2 regions of the Phyllobacterium sp. genome follow, and region 1 is predicted to be linked to the other one. Evidence: predicted binding sites of a transcription regulator. Region 1 holds the regulator's gene; the other holds the start of a gene.
The links. Region 1 encodes LexA, which represses DNA repair genes until DNA is damaged. Its sites were predicted from a motif close to TGTTCNNNNTGTGTTCNG; they were not measured.
Positions count from the first base shown of each region.

Region 1 (7,802 bases):
GGATTTTCACCGGAGCACCGCTGCCAGAAGGAGCAGACAGCGTCGTCATCCAGGAAAACACGGTCCGGCATGGCGAGCGCATAGAGATCACCGAGCCGATCGTTCAGGGCAGGAATATCCGCCCGGCGGGATTGGACTTCAATGAGGGCGACCTTTTGCTTGAACGTGGTCGCCTCCTCGATCCGGCCGCACTTGCCCTTGCTGCGGCAGGCAACCATCCCGCCATTGCTGTTGTGCGGCGGCCGCGAATTGCCATTCTCGCGACGGGCGACGAACTGGTAAACCCCGGTGAAAGCCTGCGCCCCGACCAGATCGTTGCCTCCAATAGTTTCGGGCTGGCGGAGGTTATCCGACTGGCGGGGGGAGTTCCTATCGATCTTGGCATTGCGGAAGATCGTCTGGACGCCTTGAACAACGCGCTAGATCGCGCGATCGCTGGTGATGCAGATGTTGTCGTCACGCTTGGCGGGGCCTCCGTCGGCGATCACGATCTCGTTCAGCCGGCACTCGCCGCGCGTGGGATGGTCCTCGGTTTCTGGAAGATCGCGCTACGTCCAGGCAAGCCTCTCATGTTCGGACGTCTCGAAGGACGAAGGATCCTGGGTCTTCCGGGCAATCCTGTGTCTAGCTTGATCTGTGCGCACATTTTCCTCGTCCCGCTGATCCGTGCGTTGAATGGCGTACCGCACGAACCTGAAATGCGGAATGCCGAGCTTGGCGCTGACATGGCGATGAACGATCAACGACAAGATTATGTTCGCGCTCAAGTTGCGCGCGAAGCTGACGGCACGCTCGTCGCTACACCGTTCGCGCTGCAGGACTCCTCGATGCTGAAATTCCTTGCCGAGGCCAATGGATTGATCGTTCGCAAGCCTTTTGCGCCCGCCGCCCCGGCCGGTTCGCCATGTGAGGTGTTGATGCTGCGCTAGCCTTGTTGGACGTTGTCTCGGCGCAGTAGCGCCCCTGCTCCTATAATTCCCTACAACCCCAGGGTATGGACCCCCGGTACGCGTCGGCGTCACGGGTATGAGCGAAAATACCGGCCTTGCCAATCAAAAAGCCTATTGCGCCGACATCAAGCTCCGGTATTCGGACACAACTTTCATCGAAGGCGAAATATCCCGCTCCGATGGTCCAGGGTTTGGCACGTCGCGGTCGACCAATGGCGGGCTGACGCTGAGCGACGTGGCAACGACGGGAACACACGGGCGCCTTGCCAGCGCCTGGCGCACGCGGGCGCAGCTCGACCTTGAGGACATCACCCAAAGCGGGCTGAAGGGAACGCTCGGCGGCTATTACCAGGAGAAGCAGGCCGACTTCTCTACGCTGGCGGAACAAGTGGCCGCCGACCAGCAGATCTGGGGCCTTGCCGCCGATCTCGACATCACGGACGATCTGAGCCTTGACCTTGCCTATGACGATTTTGCCGAAGCGGAAGCCACCCACGACTTTTACGATTAGCCCGTGGGAGGCCGAAAAAAGCGCAAGGGCGCGGCGGCGGTCAGCAGGCAGCTGAACGATTACTGGAAAGCCTCCTTCGGCGCCACCTATCTGGAACTCAGTAACCCACTCGCGAGCGCATCGGGCAAATCTGGCTACGACGGCTCGCGCCTCGATGCCGGCGCGCGCCTCGAATATGCGCCCGATGCCGATCACACTTATTACGGCTTCGCCCAGGCTACCTTGTCACGATCCGGCGATATCGAGCGCGGCGACCGCCTCGGTCTGGGGACCGAATACCGATTGACCGCCACGGTCGGCCTCGAGGGCGAGGTTTCCTACGGTGCGACTGGCCTCGGCGCGCTCGCCGCAATTACCTACGAGCCGACAGCCGAGGACAGCTATTATCTCGGTTACCGCCTTGACCCCGACCGCGCCTTCGACCTTGACCGCAGCTATGATCTCGAAGGAACTGACTATGGTGCCATCGTCATCGGTGCGAGGCGCAAGCTTGACGATTATTGGTCGACCTATGCAGAAAACAATTACGACCTGTTCGGCCGGCGCAATTCGCTCGCGCAGACCTATGGCGTCGTCTATAGTGGACGGTCGATGGCGGCCTTGAGATCGGAACCGTCGAGGACGACACGATCGACCCTGGCACCGACCTCGAACGGTCCGACTTCGACCGGAAGGCAATCTCGTTGTCAGTGGGCTACAAGGATGAGGATCGCATTGCCGCGCGCATCCGCAGCGAGGCCCGCTTCGAAGATTCCGACGATGATACGCGCGATCTCAACAGCTATCTTCTGGCAACGGGCGTCAGCTGGAAGACGAGCGACGATTGGCGGCTGCTTGCCAATATCGATTCCGTTCTCTCCGACGACGCAAGCGGCGACAGCTCGCTGCGCGATGGCGACTATGTCGAGGCCTCGTTGGGCTATGCCTACCGCCCTGTCACAAACGACCGGCTGAATGCGCTGTTCAAATATACCTGGCTCTACGATCTGCCCGGCTCAGACCAGGTCAGCGCTGTCACCGGTGACGAATATGGCCCGGCCCAGCGCAGCAATATTCTCTCCGCCGACTTCACCTATGATCTTTTTCCATGGATCTCCGTCGGCGCCAAATACGGCTTCCGCTATGGCGAGGTGCGCGAGCGTCTCGAGGACGATATCGAGGCCTTCGCCGATTGGCAGACATCGTCGGCCCATCTAGGCATCTTGCGCACCGACTTGCACATCGTAAAAAAATGGGATGCGCTCCTCGAAGGACGCGTGATGTACATGGCCGAAGCCGATACCACCGATCTCGGCGTGCTCACCGCCGTCTACCGCCATGTCGGCAAGAACTTCAAGGTCGGCGTCGGCTACAATTTTGGCAACTTCTCCGACGACCTGCGTGATCTCACCTTCAACGATCGTGGCGCCTTCCTCAACGTCGTCGGCAAATTCTAATTCCAGAACGACCTTTAAAGGCATCAGCTCCGCCCCCACACCTCGCGAAACTCGCCTATTATTAGTCGCCACCCCATACGTAAACGACATATTAATACTTGTGGAACACAACTGGAACAGATAGTGTTTGTTCTGGTTTTGTTTTTCCGATTCCGTTTCGAAGGATCGCCGATGCTCACGCGTAAACAACACGAACTTCTGCTCTTTATCCATGAGCGCTTGAAGGAAACCGGCATCCCACCATCCTTCGACGAAATGAAGGATGCATTGGACCTTGCGTCGAAGTCGGGGATACACCGGCTTATCACGGCGCTGGAAGAACGCGGTTTCATTCGCCGGCTTGCCAACCGGGCACGGGCGCTTGAAGTCTTGCGCCTGCCGGACTCGATTGCCCCCGGCCTCAACGCGCAGAAAAAGTTCTCGCCGAGCGTTATCCAAGGGAGCCTCGGCCGCAATGTCGCTCCTCCCCGGGCGCAGCCGCGCGCTTCGGATGATGATGGCGCTATGAAGATCGTCAGCATTCCGGTCATGGGCCGGATCGCTGCCGGTGTGCCAATTTCCGCTATCCAGAACCAGACGCACATGATCGGCCTTCCGCCCGACATGATCGGCAGCGGCGAACACTATGCGCTCGAGGTCAAGGGTGATTCCATGATCGAGGCTGGTATCTTCGACGGTGATACGGTCGTCATCAGGCGCAGCGATACCGCCAACCCCGGCGAGATCGTGGTTGCTCTGGTCGATGATGAAGAAGCAACGCTCAAGCGTTTCCGGCGCAAGGGTGCATCCATTGCTCTCGAGGCCGCAAATCCCGCCTACGAAACACGGATCTTCGGGCCGGACCGCGTGCGTGTCCAGGGGAAGCTCGTCGGATTGATCCGCCGCTACTGATCGAGCGCAGGACTCAATCTTCGGCCGCTTCAGGCGTAACATCGGCGCGTTGGCGTGGCTTCCGCTCAACAAGGTTGCGGGCGCCGCGAGAGTAGACGCGGTAAGCGTTCCATGGCCGATCCGGTGGTCCCACCGCATAGGTAACGAGGGCTGATTGAAGCCGGCCGCGCAATTGTTGTGCAGCAATTGCTAGTGCTCCCTGCCCCTGTGCGGCTTTGCTGCTCTCCACCAACCTGATCTCCACCGTGCCGTTGATGGCGAGATCGATCCTGGGCCGTGATCGCAAGGACTTGATTGCCTGTACAGTTGGCGGTCGGACCCGTGAATGCGAGAATGACGATATCGCCCTCAGCGCAGGCAGATGATTTCATTGCCGGGTCATCGGTATAGGCCACGATAAGGCCGCCAGGTTCACGTGCAACGCAAAGACCGTTTGTGCATTCGAACTGTGCCTGTTCAAGTGGCGATCCAGCTTTCATTGGCATGAGCAGACCGACCGAGCCGTACCCTTCTTGCCAGTTTTCAAGGATGAAGGTGCTTGCGCGAGAACGGTTGATCGCAAGGGCATTCGAAGGCGTGCGCATACCGACGAGTTTTCCCTCCTCCGCGATGACGAGGTCCGGCTGACGTCCAATCAGCATTGGCAAAGCCGCGGACACCATGACGGCGAGGCCAAGAATCCGCAGGCGGGTGGTCAACAGTATGAGCAATATCAGCCCAACACTCATCAGTATCAGGCTGGCCCGCGGCATCGGACCGAGATTGCCACTTGGTGAAGCGGAACTCACCATTTTGGCAATCTCAACGACCAATTCAATGCCGCGCTCCATAATGGCGAATGGCAGCCAATCAAGATCGAATGGCATGGCGAGAAGCCCCAATACGCCAAACGGCATGACGAAGATTGAGACGATAGGCAACGCCAGTGCATTGCCGACGAGGCCAAGCGGCGCCGTGTTGTTGAAATGGTAGGCGGCAAAAAGTGAACTTGCTGTACCCGCAACAACGGATGTCACGGCTATGGTACCGATATGGTTCACAGCCATGACCGGTAACAGCAGGAGATAGTTATCACTGGGCCTGGCGCTTCGCTTTTTCCGGCGCACCGACCACCAGCCATAAAAGGCAATGAGCGCCCCCGTTGCCGAATAGGACATTTGAAAACTCGGTCCCAGAATTTCGTGCGGCATGACCGCGATCGTGATGAGAGCGGCGATGGCAAGATTACGCATGGAGATGGCCGCGCGATCCACCATGACGGCAAGGAGCATGACTGCCAGCATGACAAAGCTGCGCTGCGCTGCAACGTCTGCTCCTGATAGCAATAGATAGAAGCCGGATCCGACAAGCGCGAACAGGGCTGCCAACTTCTTCATTGGATAGCGGGCCGAAAAACCTGGGAAAAGCGCCATTACGGCGCGCAGTGAGCCAACTATGATTCCGGCGACCAGCGCCATGTGAAATCCGGAAATCGAAAGAATATGGGATAGACCGCTCAACCGCATGGCGTCGTTGGTTGCTTCGCTGATGCCGTCGCGCTGGCCGGTAATCAGTGAAGCTGCAATATCGCCCGGCTCACCCCTGATGCGGTAAAGCACGCGCTGCGTGAGTTGCTGACGAATATTGGCCATCATCTGCCAAGCCTTCACGCCGATACCTGCAGCGGTGGGCGCGGCGACGATCTCGCCCTTGCCAAGGAGAAATCCGTTTGCGCCGATGCCTCGATAATAGTTGTTGAAGGCAAAATCATAATTGCCGGGCCGCACGGGGCCCCGCTGTGGGCGTAAACGGACGAGGCCCTTCAACCCATCGCCTATCTTGATACCGGTCGGCAGACTTCGAGCCGAAATGACAACCCGGCTTGGCCCATAGCGCAGTAACGGCCGCTCCGTCGCGAGCACTTCGAGGGTAATGCGCCAGCTGCCGCGCGCGTCTCGGGCCATCGCGAAGACGCGTCCAGTCAAGCGCGTCGTGATGTCCGACCCGAGCATCTCCGTGTCTGCACGTAGCGTCTCAAGTTTGCCTGCGAGCATGCCGGCAACGATTGCAAGAGCAAAGAGAAGCGCCAGTCTCATCAGTGGTCGCGAATGCGCGAGGCTCAGCAAGCCAATGAGAGCAGTCAGCCCAAATAGAATGGCGCTCAGCCTTGGCTCGGCGGATCCGCTGAAATAGAGGATGGCACCGATGCCGGCGCACACAGGGACAAACAAAATGAGTGTGCCGCGTTCGATCTCTTGGTTGACGAGTGTTGGAATTGCTGCCGCGGCATGTCGCGCCGCCGACAGGGCTGACGCTATTCGCCGCTTCGCCACTTGTCCATGACCCGGAGCGGCCACATCGTTCTGCGCAACCTCAACGGTCGTCACAACAGCGTTTTCAGGGTCCTGGAACCGGAAATAGAAGAGCCGTTCATCGATTTTTGATCTGGTCTTCGGCTCCTCCATATGCCTCCAGCCCACCAATGCCCTTGCACCTCTGCGGTGCTATGCTACATGAACGCCAGATCAATTCGATTGGACGTTCGACTAATAGCCCCGCGCGTCCCTGGAGTTCCCATGTCATCCCCTGTCGTCACACGTTTCGCCCCTTCCCCAACCGGCTACCTCCATATTGGCGGCGCCCGCACGGCACTGTTCAACTGGCTCTATGCAAAGCATACGGGCGGTAAGATGTTGCTGCGCATCGAGGATACGGACCGCGAACGTTCATCCGAGGCGGCAGTCGCCGCTATCCTCGACGGTTTGAAATGGCTCGGCCTTGATTGGGATGGAGAGGCTGTTTCCCAATATGCTCGGATTGCCCGCCATCGCGAGGTTGCCGAGGAACTCGTCGCCAAGGGCAAGGCCTATTACTGCTATGCATCGCCCGCCGAACTCGAGGAAATGCGTGAGAAGGCGCGTGCTGAGGGTCGTCCGCCGCGCTATGACGGGCGCTGGCGCGATAGGGATCCGAAGGAAGCACCCGAGGGCATCAAGCCGGTCATCCGCATCAAGGCGCCGCAAGAGGGCGAGACTGTCGTAAATGACCAGGTCCAGGGCGACGTCCGCTTTCCCAACAAGGACCTCGACGATTTCATCATCTTGCGTTCCGATGGTATCCCTACCTATATGCATGCTGTGGTCGTTGACGATCACGACATGGGCGTTACGCACATTATCCGCGGTGACGACCACCTTACCAATGCAGCGCGTCAGACCGTCATATACAACGCCATGGGTTGGGATGTACCTGTCATGGGCCATATTCCGCTCATTCACGGCGCGGATGGCGCAAAGCTTTCAAAGCGCCACGGTGCGCTCGGTGTCGAGGCCTATCGTGCGATGGGCTACTTGCCGGCGGCGCTGCGCAACTATCTCGTGCGCCTCGGCTGGAGCCATGGCGATGACGAAATCATGTCCGATGCGCAAATGATCGAGTGGTTCGAGATTTCCGATATCAATCGTGGTGCCTCGCGGTTCGATTTCCAGAAACTCGAGGCAATCAACGGCCACTACATGCGCGTTGCCGACGATGCCGATCTCGTCGAGGCGATGATCGCCATCCTGCCTCAGATCGAGGGCGGCGATACCATTCTCGCTCGCTTGAACGAGGCTACGAAACAGCAGTTGATCGTGGCCATGCCTGGTCTTAAAGAACGCGCCAAGACGCTTGTGGAACTCGCCGACAGCGCAAAATATCTCTTCGTTGAACGTCCGCTGACGCTCGACGAAAAGGCCAAAGGCCTGCTCAATGACGAAGGTCTGAGCGTGCTGAAAGGCGTTCTTCCCGAACTCGCAGCCGTCGATGCCTGGACGACCGGAGCGCTTGATGCGGCCGTGCGGGTGTACGCAGAAAAAGCCGGGCTGAAGCTCGGAAAAGTGGCTCAACCATTACGTGCTGCATTGACGGGAAGAGCAACATCTCCGGGTGTTTTTGATGTCCTTGAGGTACTCGGAAGGCAAGAATCCCTCGGCCGGATTGAGGACCAGGTAAAAGGATAAGAAGTGCGTCCTCGGGGTGCATTTTTGCATTGCA
Region 1 covers NZ_JBBNAM010000417.1:11,937-19,738, reverse strand. Annotated here, with positions in the region: gene glp (gephyrin-like molybdotransferase Glp) at 1-929, shown strand, start outside; gene AAAB35_RS27290 (hypothetical protein) at 1,027-1,461, shown strand; gene AAAB35_RS27285 (hypothetical protein) at 1,465-2,415, shown strand; gene AAAB35_RS27280 (hypothetical protein) at 2,376-2,897, shown strand; gene lexA (transcriptional repressor LexA) at 3,069-3,788, shown strand; gene AAAB35_RS27270 (ComEC/Rec2 family competence protein) at 3,854-6,232, opposite strand; gene gltX (glutamate--tRNA ligase) at 6,344-7,768, shown strand.

Region 2 (7,802 bases), on a different contig from region 1:
ATGTCCGGCCGGTTCGGAGACGGGCTGCCGAGCAATGCAACCAATCTGGCCCTTCGAGCACGCGATGCCCTTCGCGCTGCGTTTCCTGATCGGGTAACGCCGGTTTCCATTCATCTGGAAAAACATCTTCCCGTCGCTTCGGGCATTGGCGGCGGTTCAAGTGATGCGGCGGCAGTATTAAATGCACTTGCAAGGCTATGGGCCCTCGATGTTGACGTCGACCGATTGGCTGCAATCGGTTTGCCGCTCGGAGCCGACATTCCGATGTGTCTGCACGCACAGCCGCTGGTTGCGCGCGGCGTCGGCGACGAAATCGAACGGATCGCCGCATTTCCACATTTGCCGCTGGTGCTTGCCAATTGCGGAGCGTCAATCTCGACGCCGCAGGTTTTTGCAAACCTAAACAAGCGCGACAACCCGCCATTGCCGGCTCTGACCGCCATGCAGTCCGTGGATGATGTCTGCGCCTACCTCCGCGCGACGCACAATCACCTTTTCGAGGCGACGCGGGCGCTGACGCCCGAGATTGACCATACGGTCACGGTGCTCACACAAACATCACCAAGGCTGGTGCGCATGTCGGGATCCGGCGGTACTTGCTTTGCCATCTATGACAGCGACGACGAAGCCCAAGCTGCGGCGGCAAGCGTTCGCCGGCAGCATCCTGGTTGGTTCGTCGTCGCAACGCATAGTGCCATGGAAGGAAACTGATCTTGGCGCGTATTGACGAAACAAGACCATTCGTTCCGGTCAAGATCGCGGTCCTCACTGTCTCGGATACGCGCAAGCTCGAAGACGACAAGTCCGGTAGCACGCTGGCGGAGCGCCTGCTTGGCGCGGGGCACACGCTGGCGGAGCGCGCGATCGTGACGGACGACCGCGAGAAAATCCGCAACAAGGTGCTTTCCTGGTCAGAGGATCCTGATATCGACGTCATCATTACGACCGGCGGCACGGGCTTTACCGGCCGCGACGTTACGCCGGAAGCTCTCGAACCCATCTTCGAAAAACGCATGGACGGTTTTTCTGAAGTCTTTCACCGCATATCGTACGATAAGATCGGCACCTCAACGGTCCAGTCGCGTGCAACCGGTGGCGTCGTCAATGCCACTTTCGTATTCGTGCTCCCGGGCTCGCCCGGCGCCTGCAAGGACGCGTGGGATGGCATCCTTCAGCATCAACTCGACTACAGGCACATGCCCTGTAATTTCGTCGAGATCATGCCCAGGCTTAATGAACATCTGCGGCGCGGCGGCAAGAGTTAGAGCCTAGACTAGCAAGCTTCAGCCCTTCAAAGCTGCAGGAATAATTTCTGCCCGCAGCCGTTTCATGGCGAGGCCGCGTGCGATATCCGCGGATTTCTTGCCCGGATTGAACAGGGCCATCGATTGGCGCTTGGATATCAGCAACCCATCGGCAAGCGGATTTCCTGGCGAGAACACCCGGCTTAGAAACGGCCGGCGGTGCGCATGGGAGCGTGTGAAACAGGCCGGTCCCTGCATGCGTTCGACGTGCATGGCAACCGGCTCGATCCATCCGTCGAGCAGTCGGGCACCAGGCTCCAGAAACAGGAACCATTCGCTTCTGGCACGCCTGAAACCATCAAGCAGCGTCAGATCCTGCAAGAAAATGCAGCCCGCCTGATCGGCGACCCTATGTGTCTGATCAAGCGAACCATGATCAATGACGACGACATCGCTGAGCAATCCTTCGACAGCACCGCTTACCAGACCGGCAAGCGTTCTGGCCAACGGTTCATACGAATTTTGCGTTTCAATCAAGACGGAGATCATTACCAACGCTCTAGCCTATTATCCTGAAAATTTCCATCACTCGTTGCGGCTGCATCTCTCTGCATATTGTTCTTGCTTTGTTCTATTAATTTGCTAGGAATAGATTCATGTTGCGACTGTGATCAGCGACTCGCGTTTCGCTTCGGTCCAAGGAGAACGCCAATGAACATTGTGGTGCAAGCGGACAAGGCTGCTTTCGGGCAAGGCCGCGTACAACAAGCCAATGCCCTGATCGACGAGGCCGGCTTGCGCATCGATTCGGAACGACGCCGCGGGCGCGGCGCTGGTATGAATCCATCCGGCCGCTTCGAAGCGGAGAGCCGTCACGTCTATGACGACGGCTGGGAAACGATTGAGGACCTGCCGCCGTTCAAGACGGAAGTTCAGATCGAGAAGCCGCGTGTCATCATCACACGTAATGATTCGCCCGATATCAGCTTCGACCGTTCGATTAATCCCTATCGCGGCTGTGAGCACGGCTGCATCTATTGTTTTGCGCGGCCGACCCACAGTTATATGGGGCTTTCGGCGGGACTCGATTTCGAATCAAAGCTCTTTGCCAAACCTGATGCGGCCAAAATGCTTGACAAGGAGCTTTCCAAGCCAGGCTACACAGCCAAAACCATTGCGATTGGCACGAACACGGATCCTTACCAGCCGATCGAGAAGAAATGGCGGATCATGCGCGATATTCTTCAGGTGCTCGAAGCGCATCAGCATCCGGTGGGGATTGTCACCAAATCAGCGCTTGTCATGCGCGATCAGGACATTCTGGCGCGCATGGCGGAAAAGGGTCTGGCCAAAGTGTGCCTGTCTGTGACGACGCTCGACGGCAAGCTGGCACGGACCATGGAGCCCCGTGCATCCACGCCGACGCGCCGGTTGCAGGCGCTGCGCAGCCTCGCCGAGGCGGGCGTTCCGGTCGGTGTCATGGTTGCGCCGGTCATCCCCGGCCTTAACGATCACGAGATCGAACGCGTTCTTGATAGTGCCCGCGCGGTGGGCGCGCTTGAAGCAGGCTATGTCTTGCTACGGCTGCCACTCGAAGTCAGCCCGATTTTCAAGGAATGGCTGCTGCGGAATTATCCCGATCGTTACCGGCATGTCCTGTCGCTGGTTCGATCCATGCGCGATGGCAAGGACTACGATGCCGAGTGGGGTAAGCGGATGCGCGGCGAAGGTCCTTATGCATGGCAGATCGGGCGCCGGTTCGAGATTGCGGCGAAGCGGCTTGGCATGAATCTCGCCAAACGGCGCTTGCGTACCGATCTTTTTTCCCCAACGCCAGGAAGCGAGCAACTTTCATTGTTCTAACAAGGCTTTCCGTCAGGCTGCGCCCCATCCCGGCCTGATGTGACCTTGGGTAGCCCACCCCATCAGCTACCTAAGGGCTTGCAGAGAATCAGAACGAATGCGAGTCTCGCCGCAACATGGCTCGATCGCGTTCTGATTCTCTGCTTCTTCCCCTGGAGCCCGTCAAACCGGACTTTACCAGCGAGCGCAAGCTCATGCGCAGCGGTGTCCAGTATATTGTCGGCATCGATGAAGCGGGGCGCGGCCCGCTCGCCGGCCCCGTGGTCGCCGCCGCTGTAATCCTCAACCCCAAAAAAATTCCGGACGGCCTCGATGATTCGAAGCGGCTGACTGCCCAGCGGCGCGAAGAGCTATTCGAGATGATTACGAGCACGGCGCTTGCCTGTGCCGTTTCCAGCGTCTCGGCGCCCGCGATCGATTCCACTGACATTCTGAAGGCTGCGCTTGAAGCGATGCGCCGCGCGGTGTGCGGCCTCGCCATTCAACCCGGCCACGCGCTGATCGATGGCCGCGATGTAGCGCCCGGCCTGCCCTGCCCTGCTACCGCCTTGATCCGCGGCGACCAGCGATCCGTATCGATCGCTGCTGCTTCGATCCTTGCCAAGGTTACTCGCGATCGCATGATGACCCAGACAGGCAAGTACATGCCGCTCTACGGCCTCGAATCGCACGTCGGCTACGCGACCGAATATCATCGCAACGCCATGGAGGCCCATGGACCCGTCGTTGGCTTGCACCGCTTCAGCTTCTCGCCGCTCAAGGACCGCCAGGTCTAGGCAGACGATCGGGCCTCATGTTGAGATCGGCAATCAATCGGCGTGGCCGATATCACACCGTTTTTGCATGATTCCGAAGCGGCATAAAAAAGCCGCCCGAAGGCGGCTTCTCATCAGGATTTTGCGACTTCAGTTGAGGCGAGACTTCACCTCGGTCAGCGAAGACTTGAAAAGCTCAGCCGAGGCCTTGGCGTCAACCTTGTCCGCAAGAATACGGCCCGCGGCGGCGACTGCAACATCGACTGCGGTGGCGCGCACCTCGTTGACAGCTTCAACCTGGGCCTGGGCAATCTTCTGCTCGGCAAGCTTGTGACGACGGGCGATATACTCCTCGCTCTTCTTCTTGGCTTCCTCAAGCAGGCCGTGGGCTTCGCGCTGCGCGATAGCAACGATCTCCGCTGCCTCCTTCTCTGCTTCCTTGCGCTTGCGCTGATAATCGGCAAGCAGCGACTGGGCTTCCTCGCGTAGGCGGCGCGCTTCTTCAAGCTCGTCGCGAATGCGGTCAGCGCGGGCATCGAGCGATTTGCCCACAACGCCCGGCACCTTGAGATAAGCGATCAGCGCCAGGAAGATGATGAGGCCGACGAGGGCGTAAAATGTTGCGTCCAATTCCATTATCGTTCTCCTCAGCCCCGAACAGCTTTGACAGCGGCGGAGACGCTCGCCTTGTCGACGCTGCCACCGACGATCTTCTTGACGATCTCGGTCGCGGTGTCCTCGGCAATGGTACCGACTTCCTTCATTGCCTTATCCTTGATCGAGGCAATGCTGGCTTCGGCTTCGCTGAGCTTCTTCTCGAGCTCGGCGGTGATCTTTGCCATTTCCGAATCGGACTTGGCCGTGGCTTCGTCCTGCGCGGTCTGGGCGATCGAACCTGCCTTCTTCTTGGCGTCGGCGAGTTCCTGTTCGTATGCGGCGAGCGCCTCGTCCGAGTCCTGTTTCATGCGGGCGGCCTGGTCGAGATCGGTCGCGATACGATCGCGGCGTGTCTCGATGATACCGCCGATACGCGGCAGGATCACACGCGAAAGGAAGAGATAGAATACTGCGAACGTCAGTGCGAGCCACAGAACCTGAGAGGCAAAATGGGTCGTATCAAAGGGCGGGAAGACAGTCTTCTCATGCGCCACGCCGGTTTCGGTATGGGTCTCGGTTGCATGAGCATCAGGCGTACCTGGAGCGACCGTTTCGGCAGCACCATGCGTGTCGGTCTGAGCGACGATTGTTTCCGTTGTGGATGCGGCGTGCGCCGAAGACACAAACATGTGTTGTCCCCTTGGGTTCGGGCGTTTCCCAAATCAGCAAAGTCGTATTGCTGCATATAAGTTTACTGGCCGCGCGGAGCGCAGCCAGTAACAAGCGCTGTCTTCAATTAGACAGCGAAGAGAAGCAGAAGAGCGATGAGCAGCGAGAAGATGCCCAAAGCTTCGGTAACGGCAAAGCCGAATACCAGGCGGCCGAACTGGCCGTCAGCTGCCGACGGGTTGCGCAGTGCACCGGAGAGATAGCTGCCGAAGATGTTGCCGAGGCCGAGGGCCGTACCGGCCATGCCAAAACAAGCGAGACCTGCACCGATGTACTTTGCTGCTACCGGATCCATATTAAACTCCTTTGGATAGAATTCTCATTGATAGATTTGCATTTGGCGGAAACCGCCGGTGAAGTTTTCTCAGTGACCGCCAGGATGGACTGCGTCGTTCAGATACATGCAGGTAAGCACGGTGAAGACGTAGGCCTGTAGGAAAGCCACCAGGAATTCGAGACCCGTCAGCGCTACCGTCATGGCGAGCGGCAGGATGGAGCCGCCGATGCCCAGCGCGCCGAGGGCGCTCATGGAAGCAACAAAGCCGGCAAAGACTTTCAGCGTGATGTGGCCAGCAAGCATGTTGGCGAAGAGACGAACTGAAAGGCTGATCGGACGGGAAAGGAACGAAATGATTTCAATCGGCACCACGAGCAGAAGCAGGAGCTTAGGCACGCCGGACGGCACGAAGACACCGAGGAACTTGAAGCCATGCTTGGCGAAACCATAGGCCAGCACGGTGCCAATGACGAGGATCGCCAGGCAGAACGTGACGATGATCTGGCTCGTAACCGTGAAGAAATACGGGAACATGCCGAGCATGTTAGCGACGAGCACGAACATGAAGAGCGAGAAGACGAACGGGAAGAACTTCATCCCCGCGCTTCCTGCCGAATCACGCAGGGTCGAGGCGACGAACTCATAGGCCATCTCTGAAACCGACTGCAGGCGCGTCGGGATAAGGCCGCGATTGGAGGACGTCAGATAAAGAAATGCCGAGGCGACACCAACCGTTGCGACCATGAAGGCCGACGAATTGGTAAAGGAGAGGTCGATTCCACCCACATCAATAGGAATCCACTTGTTGATATGGAATTGATGAATCGGATCGTTTGACACTCTAACCTCGTCTGTAATGTCTATACTTGCGGGTCCAGTCTTGCGACCTTGGCCGAAGCCTTATTCCGGTTTCTTGACGTCGGAACTCTTGCCGAGTTCCGGATCACGATTTTCCGCCACACGTCCCGTCGAGCGCAGGATGTTCAGCGTTCCAGCACAAAAACCAAGGAGGAGCAGCACGATCAGCCCCCAAGGTGAAGTACCCAAAAATCGGTCAGCTAACCAGCCCAACCCCGCACCAGCCAAAACGCCGGCGATGAACTCGCTCGACAATTTCACGGCCTGCGCGACACCGGAGGCGGTTTCCGTCCCCTTGTCTTGCGAACTGGGCTTCAATCCTACGCCCCTGGCAGCAAGTTTTGCGGCCAGAGAGCGACTGCGACTCTCCAGTTCATCCGAAGTCAGTCTGCGTCCAGCACCCGGCGTGTCACCGACAGGACCTGACTTATCGGGTTCTTTCCCGGTGGCCAATGGCATGTCCTTTACACGCTGAATGCAGGGCTTCACCCCCGCTTCGAAGTCGCGCGCAACATATTGTCCCGATCCGCGCTAGTCAAGGCGCTGGACAGTGACTCTCAAGGGTAATTTTCGCAGTAAAATTCAATACGTTAGGCAAATATGACTTTATGTCTCACCTCTTTGGCGAAAATTCGGGTTCGAATCCTTGCCGATCAGTGCCTGTAGACCGCCCGCTCACGCCGCGGATCAACCGAATGCGCCTTGTACGATCGCTATTCGCAACCCTGCGTTTCTTGCGGAGACCTCCGGATACTAGATAAATGCGATCGGGTGGTTTGAGGGTGAAAGCAGGTATGCCGAGCCAGCCGGCGTATCGAAGGGGATGGGCCGCTTCGACCAGGGCATAGGCCTTGCCCTCGAACTTGAAGGTGAAGCATGTGTTTCAAGCCACTTAGCATCACCCTGATTATGAAAAGACCCGGAACGGCTGGCAAGTCGAGCTCCGGATTCGATTCAACTAATCAGCAACGGGGGACGGGCGATAACTCGTTCCCCACTCCAAGGACAATGTAACAGTTCTCATTCCGATTCCAAGGCGACGAAAGTCGGACTAGATCCAGCCGCCACCAAAGGTGCGATAGAAGATGTGCTGGCCGATCTTGTTGACGCGCTTCATGGTGCGCGCCCAGTTGGGGCGAACATAAACCGCGTGGTAGTGCGTCGCCGATCCGACTTCGGGAAGGAAGATCTGCCCGGAAGACACAGCTTGGGCCACCTGTTGCGCCACCTTCCATTCCCTAGGCTCGGTGACGCGGAGTTTGCGGCCCTCGCAGGCGAACGAGAACTGGCAGCGATTTATCCAGTCATCGTTCTGGTAGACGACGCCGCAGATCGTCTTCGGGTAGGCTGGGTTGCGCACGCGGTTGAGGATGACCTGTGCGACGGCCGCCTGCCCCTTGATGCTTTCGCTGCGCGCCTCAAAATAAATGCCTGTCGCCAGGCATTTTTGTTCTTCTTTCGTGAATACGACCGGCGGCA
Region 2 covers NZ_JBBNAM010000418.1:42,338-50,139, reverse strand. Annotated here, with positions in the region: gene AAAB35_RS27630 (4-(cytidine 5'-diphospho)-2-C-methyl-D-erythritol kinase) at 1-711, shown strand, start outside; gene moaB (molybdenum cofactor biosynthesis protein B) at 714-1,265, shown strand; gene AAAB35_RS27620 (glycosyl transferase family 2) at 1,284-1,793, opposite strand; gene AAAB35_RS27615 (PA0069 family radical SAM protein) at 1,956-3,107, shown strand; gene AAAB35_RS27610 (ribonuclease HII) at 3,224-3,883, shown strand; gene AAAB35_RS27605 (F0F1 ATP synthase subunit B) at 4,013-4,498, opposite strand; gene AAAB35_RS27600 (F0F1 ATP synthase subunit B) at 4,510-5,148, opposite strand; gene AAAB35_RS27595 (F0F1 ATP synthase subunit C) at 5,256-5,483, opposite strand; gene AAAB35_RS27590 (F0F1 ATP synthase subunit A) at 5,553-6,305, opposite strand; gene AAAB35_RS27585 (AtpZ/AtpI family protein) at 6,366-6,782, opposite strand; gene AAAB35_RS27580 (cell wall hydrolase) at 7,375-7,802, opposite strand, start outside.
Region 2: AAAB35_RS27615 (PA0069 family radical SAM protein) is a predicted target of LexA. The motif match lies at 1,861-1,878, and genes of this name have one in related genera.